2 linked regions of the Pseudobacteriovorax antillogorgiicola genome follow. The protein of the gene in region 1 binds, or shares a complex with, the protein of each later gene. Links are inferred from orthologs where the notes say so. Each region holds a gene or a part of one and is shown in the gene's direction. Other genes may lie near its edges. The genes, in order: trxA and trxB.

The links.
Region 2: the proteins of trxA (region 1) and trxB are in contact, whole or in part, in a crystal structure (PDB 1F6M), measured with the Escherichia coli proteins. The link is inferred for Pseudobacteriovorax antillogorgiicola from one-to-one orthologs.

What each region holds. Positions count from the first base shown.
Region 1 is NZ_FWZT01000027.1:7,870-15,572, reverse strand. Bases 2,061-4,742 are described here. They hold trxA (thioredoxin), read left to right. Parts: upstream 2,061-3,079; coding sequence 3,080-3,406; downstream 3,407-4,742. Other genes in these bases: B9N89_RS26210 (CHASE domain-containing protein), read right to left, coding at 4,134-4,742; B9N89_RS26215 (hypothetical protein), read right to left, coding at 3,762-4,124; B9N89_RS32195 (hypothetical protein), read right to left, coding at 3,443-3,574; B9N89_RS26225 (ABC transporter permease), read left to right, coding at 2,091-2,999; B9N89_RS26230 (ABC transporter permease), read left to right, coding at 2,061-2,081. Outside these bases: B9N89_RS26235 (ABC transporter substrate-binding protein), read left to right, coding at 1-1,133; more of B9N89_RS26230, read left to right, coding at 1,149-2,060; more of B9N89_RS26210, read right to left, coding at 4,743-6,716; B9N89_RS26205 (hypothetical protein), read right to left, coding at 6,867-7,703. UniProt on the Escherichia coli protein: Participates in various redox reactions through the reversible oxidation of its active center dithiol to a disulfide and catalyzes dithiol-disulfide exchange reactions.
Region 2 is NZ_FWZT01000023.1:6,795-14,595, reverse strand. Bases 2,477-5,256 are described here. They hold trxB (thioredoxin-disulfide reductase), read left to right. Parts: upstream 2,477-3,290; coding sequence 3,291-4,223; downstream 4,224-5,256. Other genes in these bases: B9N89_RS24175 (Mrp/NBP35 family ATP-binding protein), read left to right, coding at 4,233-5,256; B9N89_RS24185 (alpha/beta hydrolase), read left to right, coding at 2,477-3,084. Also shown: B9N89_RS24205 (ABC-ATPase domain-containing protein), read right to left, coding at 1-265; B9N89_RS24200 (VOC family protein), read left to right, coding at 342-773; B9N89_RS24195 (phosphatidylglycerophosphatase A family protein), read left to right, coding at 770-1,276; B9N89_RS24190 (site-2 protease family protein), read right to left, coding at 1,289-1,942; more of B9N89_RS24185, read left to right, coding at 2,041-2,476; more of B9N89_RS24175, read left to right, coding at 5,257-5,351; B9N89_RS24170 (DUF971 domain-containing protein), read left to right, coding at 5,355-5,660; B9N89_RS24165 (hypothetical protein), read right to left, coding at 5,689-6,342; B9N89_RS24160 (hypothetical protein), read right to left, coding at 6,375-7,250; B9N89_RS24155 (Hint domain-containing protein), read right to left, coding at 7,263-7,801.

The sequences.
Region 1 (7,703 bases):
AAGAAGCGGTAGAAAAATATGGTCAGGACTTCCCCAAGAATCCAGTGGGAACAGGTCCCTTCTATATGAAAACCTACTCTCGTCGTGGCAAGCATGTGCTTGTGAAGCACCCTCGCTACCATGGTCGTTACCCCACAGAGGGAGATCCAGGGGACAAGGAAGCTGGCCTCTTGGCTGATGCTGGCAAGCAACTGCCTCTTATCGATGAGGTCCACCTGCCGCTTATCGAAGAAACCCAGCCTGCTATGCTCAAGTTCAAAAAAGGCCAGTTACATTGGATTGCTATGAACAAAGATGAGTTTAGCAACATGGCTTATAAAGATAAGGACGGCAAATTCCATCTCACAGGAGAGTGGGATAAAAAGTTCAAAATGTATACTGAACCCTATGTCTCTACCTTCTATATGAAGTTTAATATGGAAGATAAGCTTGTTGGTAGCAACAAGGCCCTTAGACAAGCGATTGCTCTTGCCATGAATCCTGAAGGGTTTATCGACCTGATGCATAATGGTCGCGGACTTACCGTCAATAGCATCGTGCCTGTCACAATCAACGGCAGCGAAAAAGTCACCGGAGCCACCTGGTATAAGCAAAACCTTGAGTTGGCGAAACAGAAGCTAAAAGAAGCTGGCTACCCTGAAGGTAAGGGTCTACCACCCATTACTGTTGAGTACCGCTCTACAAACAAGGACTCGCGACAGCAGTTCGAATACTTTAGAGCTGACTGGGCTAAGATTGGTATCAAGGTGAACGGTAATTTCCAAACCTTCTCGAACTTCCTGAAGCGTACTGAGTCTGGCAACTTCCAGATTGCCGATGCTGGCTGGGGCGCAGATTATCCTGATGCTGAAAACTTCTACCAGCTGCTTTATAGCAAGAATAAGGCGCCAGGACCGAACGATGGCAACTTCAATAACCCTAAGTACGATGCCCTTTACGAAAAGTCTCGCTTTATGCCTAATGGGCCAGAGCGTTTTGAGTTATTCAAACAAATGAATGACATTATCAAAGAGGAAGTTCCTGTACTTTTGGTTTTCAATCCTCTGTCATTCGGTTTGTATCAGCCAAATGTTGCGAATATGAAACGTAACATGATGGTTGAGTTTCCTTACAAGTATTTGAATCTAAAGTAAGAGGTTGTTCTCGCCATGCTGACTTATATTATCAGACGCCTACTCCAGATGATCCCGATCTTGCTGGGGGTTTCGGTTCTCGTATTCGTACTATTTACAACTGTGGGTGAAGATCCCGTGCGCGTTAAGCTTGGCAATCATGCCAGCGAAGAAGCGATTCAGCAGCTACGCGCTGAATGGAATCTAGATAAGCCTCTGTATGTACAGTACGGAATCTTCTTGAAGCAAATTGTGACGTTTGATTTTGGCAGATCATTCAGCACGGGTGACAAGCTCAGTAGCATGTTTGCCGACGGAGCAATGGTGTCTCTGTCGCTTACAGCGCCTCCGTATTTTATGGGGGTGCTGATTAACGTGTCGATTGCGATCTTGATCGCCTTCTATCGAGGGTCGTGGATTGATCGCTATTCGACATTCTTATTTGTGGGGGCTATGAGTATCTCCTACTTGGTGTATATCCTAGCCTTCCAGTATATTCTGGCATATCAATGGGATTTGTTTCCCATTAATGGCTACGAACCTGGTTTTGGAGCGGTCCCGTATCTCCTATTGCCGTGGTTGGTCATTATGGTTGTCAGTGCAGGCCCTGATATTCGGATGTATCGAACCTTTTTCTTGGACGAGACTAAGGCCGATTATGTCCGCACAGCCTTTGCAAAGGGCTGTACCCCCTATCGCATTCTCTTCAAGCATGTGATGAAAAACGCTATGATTCCTATTATCACCTATACTGTGATAGGTATTCCTTTCTTGCTTCTTGGAGCTTTCCTTATGGAGCGGTTCTTTTCCATTCCAGGAATTGGGGACATTATTATCACAGCTATTAATAACGGTGACTTCCCAGTGATCAAGGGCTTAACAGTGCTGATTGCTATTGGATACTCCCTATTCAATCTAGTCACAGATATTCTTTATGCCTATGTAGATCCTCGGGTACAACTTAACTAAGAGAGACGGATGAGCGAGACAGCTAGCATTTCAAGCAACCTTGAAGCCGCAGAAGAGGCAAGCCACCGAGTTGGTGAAAGCCTAGGGCAGCGGGCCATCAAGAAACTTATGAAGAAGAAGTTTGTAGTCCTGTGCTTTGCAGTGACTCTACTCTACTTGCTGATTGCAATTTTGGGTTATCTCAACTTGCTGCCTGACTTTCAGCAACGGGTTGGTGAATCCTATGAGGCTCCGTCTTTGTCATGGGCCAAGCTACTCGGCACTGATATTTTTGGTCGTTCGATCCTATATAAGGTACTTACAGGCACTAAAACTGCCATGACCATCGGCATTTCGGTGACTGCGATTTCAATTCCTCTAGGCCTGCTCTTCGGCGTGATCTCGGGATACTACGGCGGCAAGGTGGATGCATTTATCGTCTGGGCGTATTCAGTTCTAGCGTCGATTCCCTACATTCTTCTTGTGATTGGTATTTCCTATGTACTTGGTAAAGGGGTCTTCTCGATCTGTGTCGCCATGGGAGCCGTGGGTTGGGTTGGGCTTTGTCGATTGGTGCGTGGTGAAGTCATGAAACATAAGAGCCGTGAATATGTCCTAGCGATCAACTTACTTGGTGGTAAAGATGGACGAGTCATGTTTAAGCACATCATGCCGAATATCTTTCATCTTGCTATTATCACAGCATCTCTCAGCACACTCAATGCGATCAAGTCAGAGGTAATTCTGACTTTCTTGGGTGTTGGAGTTCAAGATGGCTCTAGTTGGGGCACCATGATCCAGGATGCAAGTGGTGAATTGGTCAATGGTATTTGGTGGCCTCTATTGAGCGTAACAGTGGCAATGTTTCTCATTATTTACGCCCTCAATGTGATAGGCGATGCGTTACGTGATGCTCTCGATCCAAAACTGGTAGACTAAAAGTCTGGCCTTGACATCAGGAAGATGAGCATTACTTTTATAAAGTGCAATGACGAACAAATCGATTAAAGGCAAATATTATGGGTACTTATACAAAAGCGGTTTCCGAAGCAGATTTTGAAGAGAAGGTATTGAAGGCCAATGAGCCTGTACTAGTAGATTTCTGGGCTCCTTGGTGTGGCCCCTGTGTTTCGATTGGTCCCGCTTTGGAAAAGCTTGCCGAAGAATACCAAGGCAAAGTGACCATTGCTAAACTAAACGTTGATGAGAATCCTGAAATCTCTGCCAAGTATGGTGTACGATCGATTCCTTACCTAGCTATGTTCAAGAACGGTGAAATCACTAGTTCTGTTGTTGGTGCACAACCACCGCAAAGCTTGCAGAAAATGATTGATGAATCACTCTAAAGTGATGGAGGCCCCATCGGCTGATGGGGCTGGAACTTAGTTTTTAAACACTGGTTTCTCTATATAAGCTTTCTGTTGTTTCTCTATCCTGCGATCATCCTCCTCGATATTCTTAATCAAGTTTTGAATCAAGATTGATTCTTCCAAAGAAAATTTTTTCTCTGTCACGTTCAACCTCCTTCCAAGACTTCTGTCGGAATATCTGAGGGCAGATTCCTTTTTTTACGAGTTTTTAGGTATTTAGCCGGCTTGGAAAGAATTTCGCAATTCTGCGAATGGGGTATTTCATGTCGGAAAACTTGATTATTGCGGTAGCTTAGGGAGTTAGTGAGGGAGCTAGGGCTCCCCATATGATCTAGCTCTTTTTCTTGCCTTTAACCTTGAGCTTGCCACTCTCGGTTTTCATAAAGTAGAAGCCGCCCTCAGATAGGCACTCTTTCTTCGGCTTACTCACCCAAGCTAGGTGGTGAGGTGCACCGCAAGCGTTGTTACCCTTACAAGCATAAGTTGCAGACTTCTTGTACTTACCTTTGAAAGTTTTTTGAGCTGCATCAATCTGCTCTTGATTTACGGAGCAGGATCCACTCCCTTTGCAAGAGTTCACTCCAAAGCACTCAACACTTTTCTTTTTTTTTGGAGGTGCTGCCTCAGCTGGCTCCAAACTTTGAACGCCCAATGCAAGGCCAGCTGTGGCCGCCATTAACAGAGACTTCTTCATGATGGTTCCTTATGAAATTTTTTGTAGTGGAAGATGATTCTTATTATACACAAGATTCATAGGAATCTTGATGCAGGTAGCACTTCCTTTACCAGGTGAACTTTCCAAGTAGACTTGGCAATGGAACTTTTCCAGGCTGGCTCTCACAGCATCAAGGCCAACGCCGCGGCCGCTAATGTCAGTGGCTTCCTGCTTGGTAGAAAATCCTGAATGGAACAATAACTCAAGAATTTCAGAATCGTTCAGATTTGCATCGGAGTCTACAAGGCCCTTTTCCTGAGCCAGGCTCAGAACTTTCTTGGTATTGATACCACGGCCATCGTCATGGAGCTTTAGCGTGATAGATGAGTCTGAGCTTTCATAAGAATGCCAAAGTTGGCCCATGCCACGCTTATTCGTCAATGCTCTTTCTTCAAAGGTTTCCAAGCCATGATCGAGGGCGTTTCGAATTGCATGAGTCATGCAATCTCTAAGTGGCGCTTCAAGAGATTGGTGTAAAAATAGGAATTGTGGCTCCTGGTTGAGGGTAACCGATTTGCTCAGCGCACCAGCAACATCGTCGACCATGGAGCCGAAGCTTGCATAAAGCTCATCGAAGCTGAAGAACTCCCCAGCCTGCATCGCTTCTAGAGCGTCTGCGACTGATTCAGGTTCACGACCAGAACGTAGCCATCGCAGGACAGAATTCAATGACTGGTTGGATTGATCTTGTGACGAGAAGATCTCACGATAGAGGTTAAGGTAAACAAGGAAAACCTTATGGAATTCTTCAAAGTCCTGGCAAAATCTTTCAACAGCCGGCTTGTCAATGGTCGTTTGGGGATCGTTCAACGCCTCATGATCACTTTCAATCTGGTGAATGTGCCCAGATATGACGTTAAGTTTTGCGAATCGTGCTCCACCCTTCATCGTATGAAGTTCTCTAAAGATCGGAATCCACTTGTTACGATCCTGATAGCTGGAATCGTCAGGTGAGATGGCTAATATTTCTAGGGATCTTTGCTCCGACTCAACCATAAATGAATCTAAAACTTGGCGAGGTGCGGATAGCATCTCTTGAATCGCTTCAGTTCTGGCCCCGGCGGCTTTTTGCTGCTGCTCCAAGTCTCGCTGTAGATTCAATAGATCAGTGACATCAGTCACAACCAATAACATGCGACGTATAGTGCCTTGGTCATCTAATAGTGGAGCATAGCGGATATTGAAAATCCTTTCTTGTTCGACTCCATCTACGACTTTCTTAAAGCTAATTTCAGACTTGAGATCGTATTGAGAGATTGTGAACTGGAAGCTGTCTGCACCGATGATGTTTTCCAAGGTGAAAAGGTGCTTGGAGTGGCCTTCATTCTCTTTTGTCATGTCTTTGAAAAGGGTTTCAAAGATCGACTTACCCCCAAGTTTATCAATGTTTAGAATCGACTCACTGGCTTTTGAGTAGCGATTGGCGATGGTGTGATCGTCTTGAATGACAAGGACCGCGCCGTCGAGATTATCAAGCATTTCTTCGATTTCAAGGTGAGCTGCTTTTAGGTCTTTGGTGCGTTCTTGAACCGTTTGCTCTAGGCCTTCATTAATAGCCTCGATCTTAAGCAAGCTATGTTTTAGACGCTGATTGGTAATCGTTAAATAGATGCCGAGAACTACAAAAAGGATGCTGCCTAGAACGACGAGGATGAGTAGAGAGTAGTTGAGGTTGCTGAAGTAGATGTCTTTTTCAAAGTGAAAGAGAACGCCATGATCGAAAATCGGAACTTCAACATCACTGACAGCCATATCAACTTGTCGAATTCCCTCTGGGGAACGATCTAGGGATCGGAAGATGTTTTGCTTCTCGGCTTGGCCCCACAGTGGCACATGTACGGTTGTGGTGAAGTTCTTGCGAAGATCATCGCTGCCAAGCAGTTGCGGGATCAATACTGTGATACCAAGAATTCCGCGAATCTGAGGTGGCGAGCTTGGTTTAAGTATGGGTAGATAAACATCCACCGCCGTGTCGCCATTTTCCATCAGGAACGGGTTGGAAACCTCTGCTTTTTGATTTTGGAGTACGTTTTCTACGATGGGGCGTTGGCTCTTGTCTGAGAGTAAATCCCAGCCAAAGTATACGGAGTCTCGGTGCATGGAATCGGAAAGGTAGGTGACTAAGTACTCATCACTTGTTTCAGCTGAAACGATTTCACTGCTGTCGTCAGAAGATGTAGCAACAAACCCTTGGTTGTCATCGTAGAGATCCGAAATTCGGATTTCATAGTCCCGACGCTCGCTCTGATCGACTTTAGCGTAGTAGGTAATCGAAAACACAAATGGGTAGTTGGAAACCACATCATCAGTCACCTGAGAAAAGTTTTTGGGATTGAGCTCAGGAAGTAGGGTGATGAATCGCTGTAAGCCCCTTGTCGTAGTGACAAGTCGTTCGGTAACTGTAGAGAGAGTTTCTTTGACGACAGCGGTATCGGAGACGAAGTCTTGTTTAGCGATATCGACAATGTAATTGTATGTAAATCGTGAAACCATTACCCCAACGATGGAAAGGACTAGGGCAACGATCATGACCTGCATTCGATTACGAATCTTTTGCGCTGAAGACTTCACGTGGGTCCTGCTAAATGGCTTCTGATACTGCTAGTATAAATGAAGGCCGATAGGAAAAGGGTGCCTATAGTGAGTATAGGCACCCCAAGGAAGAAATAAGGTCTTTGGCTTGTGATAAGTCAAGCCTCTCAGCGAGAGGGAATCTCTGTATCAGTGTACACGTACCTCGCGGATGCTTACGTCATCGAGAAGTATTCCGTAGGTGTCAGCCGCTCCCAGGTCTTCAAAGGCAAGTTCTAGGGATTCGATGTTTTCGATGCTGATCGTCACTGTGGTGTGATCCCATCGATCCGTAACGGAGACAGGAATCACCTGGCCATTAATAGAAAATTGCAGGCTGTTCTCGCCTCCAGTAGGACTCCGTCGGGATTTGTGACGAAACGAGATCTCATAGACTCCGTCTACAACTTCAACTGATTGCTTGATCACTAAGTTTGTTTTCATCTCAGACATCTTTACATCCGTTAAACAATGGCTATCAAGTTCCACATGCTGGTTCGGGGTGAAACGTTGGATTTCGATCCAAGAGCCTTGCTCGGACGCTTTATAAGCCTCTCCGCAAGCCTGTTCGTTGCTAAACGAAAAGTCCCAACCAAATAGGTCTTTATCAATATCATTGGTGTGAATAAGGTCCCAAGATTTGTTGATACTAGGGTAACTGAAATCACCGTTCACCAAGATATTGTCCCCGAACTCACTGTTGGGAGAAGCTGGATTGAGAATTTGAAGAGCAGGAGCATCAGCTGGTTTTTCAATCTGTGATTGATCATCATGGTCAGGATTAGGATCTGTAAAATCATTATCGACTACAAGTTCAGAAACCGGAGCAGTAGGATCTTCAGATTCAGGTTCCGCAATAGGAGCATCAACTTCAATGGTCGTGAGCAGTTCTTGATCGATATTTCCTTTGGTGCCGTCGTTTAGCTCAGAAAATTGGGTTTCGGTTCCACATGACGTTAAGAAAATGGTGCCAATCAAAGCAAAAAG
Region 2 (7,801 bases), on another replicon or contig:
TGGCGGCCTGGCTAAATTTTCTAGTGATGTAGTCGCGGAGGGCGATGGTGCGTGTCTGGTTATTGGCATAGCTTTGGGGAATCTGGTGGGTGCTAGGATCAAGAAAAATTCGCATCTTACTAGGAGCAGCAAAGGGGTCCCCTTGCACATGATCAACTATCAAGCGAAAGTTTGGGAACAGGGTCTCCCCCTTGATCTCCTTATAGAGTCGATAGTTTTTGTGATGAAGCCCGATCAGCATCTGCTCTAGTTTCTTGTGATCCATGAAAACCCCTTCGCAAAAAATTTTTCACGTCCCTATAATAGCGCGAGTCGGGGAAATAATGACATTGGATTGGCACATGAAGATACTTGGCATAAGCCATATTGGTATTGCAGCGAAAGATCCAGGGCGAGCAGCTTGGTTCTTTAAAGAGGTTTTGGATCTGCCTTGGCATGGAGATGAATTGGTCAAGGAACAGAAAACCAATACGATGATGTTCGGTTCGGCTAATGGAGCCGCTACTAGCGACAGTCGCCTTGAGATTTTGGAGAACGAGGAGGGCCAAGACGGGCCGATCAAGAAATACCTCGAAATCCGAGGGGGAGGTATCCATCACCTAGCCTTGCAAGTCGACGATATTGAGCTTGCGATTGCAAAAATGAAGGAGCACCAGATCCAGATGATCGATGAAGTTCCACGAGGCGGTGCCCATAAAACCCGCATTGCCTTCGTTCATCCAAGGGCAACGGGGGGCATCTTGCTGGAGCTGGTACAGGAGACTCATGGATGAGCAAAAAGCCCATGAATACCTTTACGTTTTTGGCAACGTGTTACCCCTTAGGTCAGATGCCAAAAGCACCAGGAACGTGGGGATCTCTGCCGGGTTTGGCTTTGGGCAGTGGCATTTACTATCTGGCTCGCCATAGCATAGGAAATATTCCATTTTGGTTTGTGGTTACCAGCCTGCTGTTTGTTTTTTCGATTTTTTCCTACTGGGTCATTAAAAAAACAGAAACCCTCTGGGATGCTCATGACGACAAGAGCATAGTTATTGATGAGGTGGCAGGTCAGGCGATTCCGATCGCATTCTTCGCACCATCGTGGGAACTATGGCTGGTGGGATTTGCTCTGTTTCGACTCTTCGATATCACGAAGCCCTTGTTTATCGGCTGGGTTGATCGTGGAGTTTATGGTCCTTTCGGTACCTTACTAGATGACTTGCTAGCAGGGATTGTTGTGCTAGGTATTTTGATTCTCGATTTTCTTACGGTGAATTGGATTGTAGGGGCTTAGAGCCCCCTGGTATTAGGCGAATAATGGATTTAAGAGCATGTATGAAATGCCAATCCAGAACTGAGCGCCAACTGCGAGAATGCGGAATGCGCCTACTAACATCAGGCCGATAATGATAAAAAAGCCGTAGGGAATCACAATGGATTCGTATTTCTGCCTCATATCATACGGCAAGAGTGTCGAAAGCAAGACTCCTCCGGCCAGTGGGTAGATTGGTAGGAGATGAAATAGTGCCAAAAACGCCGAAAGAAAGACCATATTTTCAAAGAGCCGGCTAAAGGCGATCAATGGGCTTCCTTCGGCAACATTGCCAATTGCTAACTGTCCGCCAAGGGCGAGGGTTGACAAGAGCAGCATGGCGATCGGTCCTGATGCAGCGATTTTTACTGGACTCCATTTAGGGTCTACTAGGTTGCGGGTGTTCACAGGGATTGGTTTAGCCCAGCCAAAAATGAAGCCACCAAGCATTGAGCCAATAAGAGGGAATAGAATGGTCCCAACTGGGTCTAGATGAGGGATTGGGTTCAGGGTGAGGCGCCCTTCTCGTTCCGCAGTATCGTCACCCTGTTTTTTTGCCATGTACGCCTGAGCCACTTCACTCACGATCAGTGCTATGATCAGGGCAAGCATCTGGTTGAGAACCCGGGTGGCGAATGAAAAATCCATGAAAAAGTCCTTCTTGTTCTAAAATCGATAACCAGTCTAATATAGCTGCTTCAAAGCATTGTCACAACGCTGCTTGCAGGAGCGATAGGAGTCATCTGATGAAAACGATCATACCAGCCCCGGAGAACCAGCCGTGGATCGAGAAGCTTCATATAGAAAGCTCTCTTTTGAAGCACAATCGCGCCGGTGAAGACCACATCAGGCCCCTGACCATCTATATGCCTCAGGCGGCTCATGACAAAAGCCGGCGCTTTCCAGTTCTCTATTGCTTAGCTCCCTGGACCAACGCGGGGCGAAGCCAGTTTGATTGGCAACCCTTCAAAGAGTCACTTTTTGATCGACTCACCCGATTGATTGACCAAGGGCAAATTCCCCCGTGCATCGTTGTGAGTCCCGATCTTTATACGAGCTTTGGAGGGAGTCAATACATCAATTCGGACTTTTTAGGACCACATGGTGACCACCTTGTTCACGAGCTGATTCCCTTCGTGGAAGAAAACTTCCCCGTGCAGCCTGGTGCTGCTTATCGTGGTGTGTTCGGCAGATCGTCAGGAGGGTTTGGAGCTTTGCGTTTAGCCATGGCCTATCCTGGAACCTTTGCATCGGTGGCTTGCCATAGTGGAGATATGGGCTTTGACGCTGTATATCGCCGTGATCTGATTGATCTATGCAATGGCCTCAAGCGCTACAACGGTGATATTCAGGCTTACATTGACGAATGCCGCCAGGCGGTGAAGGTGTCTGGTCGAGATGTGCATCTTCTGATGCTGCTCGGAATGTCTGCCACCTACAGCCCAGATCTTCACAATCCCGACGGCTTCCAAATTCCAATCGATCTTCGAACTGGGGTTGTGGATGAGCAGGTCTGGCAGCAATGGCTCGGGCATGATCCTGTTCATCTGATCGAAAAGAGCGATCATCAGGATGCTTTACGGCAACTAGCCTGCCTTTATATTGAATGTGGCAATAGAGACCAGTACAATTTGCACTACGGGGCTCGGCAGTTTACAGACAAACTTTCACAAAACGGCATCAGCCATCATTACTTTGAGTTTGATGACAACCATTCCGGAACGTCCTACCGCTACGATGTAAGTCTGCCGTTGATGCTGAGCGCGATGGAGCAAGGCAAACCCTTGTGATATGGGCCTTCTGCTGCCTGCGTCCGCAGCTCCGATCATGACATCTCGAAGCTTTGCTGGTAAGGTGGCTGGTCGGAGGCAAGAACAATCATCAAACTTGGAACGCCTCCCAATAAATTACAAAAATTCTTATAGTTTACCCTATAAAATACCCCATGCTCAGCCCTGTTCAAAAGGGTGGGTCAGAGAGCCATAAGGAGTTAGAAATGAGTCAAGAGATACATGATGTTGTCATCGTTGGGACAGGGCCTGCTGGATTGACAGCGGCGATTTATGCAGCACGGGCTAATCTAAAGCCTGTTATCTATGCCGGAATTCAACACGGCGGCCAGTTGACCATCACCACTGATGTGGAGAATTTCCCAGGTTTCGAAAATGGAATCATGGGCCCCAAGCTCATGCAAGATATGACAGCTCAAGCAGAGCGTTTTGGCACTAAAATCATCTACGACTCCATCACTAGAGTGGAGCTTGACGGACCAGTGAAGAAGCTCTGGGCTGGTGATGATGAGATTCATGCAAAGTCGGTTATTATCTGTACGGGAGCCACAGCGCGAACTCTTGGTCTCGAAGGTGAAGCGCAACTCATGGGTCGCGGTCTTTCTACCTGTGCTACCTGTGATGGCTTTTTCTATCGGAATAAGAAAGTAGCTGTTGTTGGTGGTGGTGACTCCGCAATGGAAGAAGCGACCTACCTGGCGAAGCTTTGCTCTGAAGTGATTTTGATTCATCGACGTGATGTGTTCCGAGCATCGCCGATCATGTTAAAGAAGGCTCAAAACGATCCTAAGATCACTTTCAAAGTGCCTTATGAAACCCTGGAAACTCTATCCGATGATAGTGGCCTTACCGGCGTTCGTATCAAGCATGCGGAAACTGGCGAAACCGAAGACATCGAGCTTGATGGGCTTTTCTATGCGATCGGCCACAATCCAAACTCGGAGCTTTTCAGTGATTACGTGGATGTTGATGATCACGGCTACATTGTGGTGAAGGATTTTACGAAAACTAAGACTCCCGGAGTTTTTGCAGCTGGTGACATCGCTGATCCGAACTTCAAGCAGGCGATCACCGCCGCTGGAATGGGCTGCCAGGCTGCAATCCAAGCCCAGCACTATGTGGAAGCGCTTGATGCGTAAGGAGATTTGATGGGTATATTCGATCGTTTTAAAGGCGGTATTTCGGAAGATGCGGTGCGCGAGGCCTTGAAGGCCGTGCAAGATCCTGACTTACATCGCGATATCGTCAGTCTCGGCTTTGTCAAAAAGGTCGATATCAAAGGCAAAAAGGTTCATGTGGTTGTGGAGTTGACCACTCCCGCCTGTCCGGTCAAAGAGCAGCTTCAGGCCCAGTGTCGCGAAGTTGTGGAAGCTCTTGAGGGAGTCGACGAAGCTCATATTGAGATGACTGCACAAACACCAAAGCGCCGTGACACCATTCCCGATTTAGTGAAAGAGGCTCTCGGTGGTGTTAAAAGCATTATCGCTGTTGCTAGTGGTAAAGGTGGTGTCGGCAAGTCCACCAGTACCGTGAACTTAGCTTATGGTTTGGCCCAGGCTGGCTCCAAAGTTGGCATTCTCGATGCTGATATCTATGGACCATCCATGATGCAAATGACGAAGGTGGGCAAGCCCGAAGAAACGCGAGGCCAGTTGATTGTACCGCCTCAGTTCGGAGGCGTGAAGATCATTTCGGTAGGGATGTTTACCGAAGCGAAGCAGGCTCAAATGTTACGCGGTCCCATGGTAGCTCAAATCATTCGTCAGTTTCTCACGCAGATTGATTGGGGAGAGCTGGACTACTTGTTGATAGATTATCCCCCTGGAACTGGCGATATCCAGCTGACCCTTTCCCAAATAGCTCCGATTACGGGAGCGGTGGTAGTAACAACTCCTCAAGAAGTTGCTTTAATCGACGTCCGAAAAGCGATTTCCATGTTCGACACTCTCAAGGTGCCTGTTTTGGGAGTTGTGGAAACCATGAGTTACTTTATCTGTGATGGCTGTGAAAAAAAGCACTACATCTTTAGAGAAGGTGGTGGTCGACGCGTAGCTAAGGAACATGGCCTGCCCATGATAGGTGAAATCCCTATTGAACCTAAGGTTGCTGCGGATTCTGATGATGGTAAGCCCCTTGTGATTTCGTCACCAGACTCTATCGCTGCCAAAGCCTATTTAGATGCGGCGGGTCAGGTCGCAGCTCAGCAGTCGATCGTGTCTTCCCAATCTGAAGGTGCGTTAAGTCACTTCAAGCTGGAGTGGGAGTAGCCGATGCAAAACTATATACAAGTGAAAAAAATCTGGCAGGAAAACGATCGGCAGCTCGGCATCATTTGGACAGATGATCGGAAGGACATCTTTGATGTCGTGGTTTTAAGGCGTAAGTGCCCGTGTGCACTATGTATCGATGAATGGACTCATGAGCCCAAGTTGAAACCGGAAGATGTTCCAGAGACTCTGAGGCCTCTCATGATCCAATCTGTGGGTCGCTACGCGTTGAATATCCAATTCGACGATGGCCACACAACAGGAATCTACACCTTTACTTACCTTCGCGAATTGGCGGATGGAGCCTAGAGCGCTATTGTCGTTTGGGATTCAGACTTTATTTTTTCGTGAAAAACGTTTCATGGTGGGAGCTAACAAGAAACTTATCCTTTTCTGGCCGTAGCCAGTGAATGGAATAGGCGACTTGGGCTCCCGCAGTATTGCTCTCGCCAAAGGCTTGGCAGGATGCTGCTTGGAGTGTGAGCAGATCTTTAAACACCAGACTTATCTCTACCAAACCATATTCCGCGCGCCCCAGGACGCTTTGCCCCGTAAGTTGACTTGGGTCTAGCTCAAGGCAGAAATAGCTATGATTCTGAGATGCATTTCCAACTTGAGAATTGCCTATGAATTTTGGTCTTGAGCAACGGGTTTGAATAGCTTTGAGCCCACTGTGGGAGGCTAGGGTCTTTTCTAGTCGTTTGTTGCCTTCTGCATCCTTGCCCGTCTTCAAAACGCTTGTTTGATGGCGCAAGTTTATCTGAGAGTTTTGAACCTCTATTGCAAGGGATAGATCGGAATTCGCGATGCAGCGACTGCCGTCTAGGGATTGCAGTAGGGTGCGAATTTCAGTGTTCAAAGCACTATCTAGATTTTTGTAGCTTTGGCTCTGGCTAATACTGTCTTTGGCTTTGTTCTGCTGCACCTGAGATCGGGTCAACATTACGATGATGACGCCAAGTAGCGCCATGGCTACCATCAAGGCAGTCATAGAGAAACCATCAGACCTTGAAAGACTCGGGATCATCGAGAGAACCTTTGCTCAGCCACACAAGAATTGGACTGCTTCGGTATGAAAAAGGTGATTTGCTTTTGAAGGACCATAGGTTTCATCGAACCGATGCTTTGAGTTAAAAACTTGGCCTTATGGAACGGGCGCCTATAGTCTCCGCTGGGATCGAGCTTGCGAAAGGCCTTTTCCATTCTGCGAAAGTGGCTTTCAAGCCTATTGCCCATGTCAAATATAGAAAGTTGACCGTCGAAGGCAGTGAGAAATTGAAAAAAGAAGACCTTGCCAGAACGAGGATAGGCTTTCTTCGCAAGGATTGCTTTCTTTTGCAAGGCATCGATTTTGTTAACATTAACGATTTTCTGTTTCAAGCACGGCTGTTTATCATCTCGCTTGCTGCATATAAAAACACCCATGTATTGAGCCTCATTCTTGATCGCTGGGATCGTGATCGATCGGTTGAATCCTGTGCCTAGAGTTTTGCTAAGATCCAATGGTTCCTGATAAAGGATACTGTTGTCGGCTAAACTTTCAACAGTTAGAAAAAGCTTTTGGCCACGAACCAGCTTGAGGTCATTGCTTATGATATCGAAGTCACCAGTCCGGCACTGATTATTCATCGACTGCAAACGCACATCGAAGTGCCACTTGCCAGATTTTGTTTTTGCCACTGGGCTTAAGCCGATGGCATGCTGAAGCCGAAGCTTTTTACCAGCGAGCGAAGATTTCTTAAGTTCCTCTTGCACCTGCTGATTCTTTGGCATCACCACCGTTTCGGATTTTGGCTTGGAGCGTAAGGTTGGTGCTTCATCGAAGTCAGGTGTTCTTGTTGCAAACCAAAAGACGACCCCAGCTAAGCCAATTACAATGATCAGATGTTTGCTTTTCATGATACCTATCTCCTACTCGGCCAACCATTGAGACAGCGATTCATAGGGTGCTTGATCCCAGTTTTGGTTCTGGAGGAATAAGTCACCACTAGGAACACCGTCAGCAAGGATCACGTGATGGCTTGCTTCGAAAGCTCCTTCCAGTTCAAGGTTCCAAACGGTCTGACCACGACTCGGTGAGTCAATTACAGCGATATCTTTGATTTCTATCAGCGCTAGGGAATCGTCTCCCAGTAGCATATCCCCAGCCTTCAGGAATTCAGCTTTGACAATTCCACGAGTACTGACAAAGGGATGAGTGCGAGTCACGCTAACTGTTCCCTGTGCCGTTTGAATCACATAAATTTTATCATGTTCAGGACCCTTTGTAACTCGGCTGATCTTCTGCGCTTGGTTCAGCCGCGGATTCCAGGCGAGGTCTCCTGGACGAATGGTTTGTATGGCTCGATCGGATCCGTCAGCCATGCGGATCATTGTATTCTCCACAAAGCATCCTTCCGCTCCTCTTTTATCAACTGATTCCGTCAACATTTTACAGTTGTCGTTGGGGT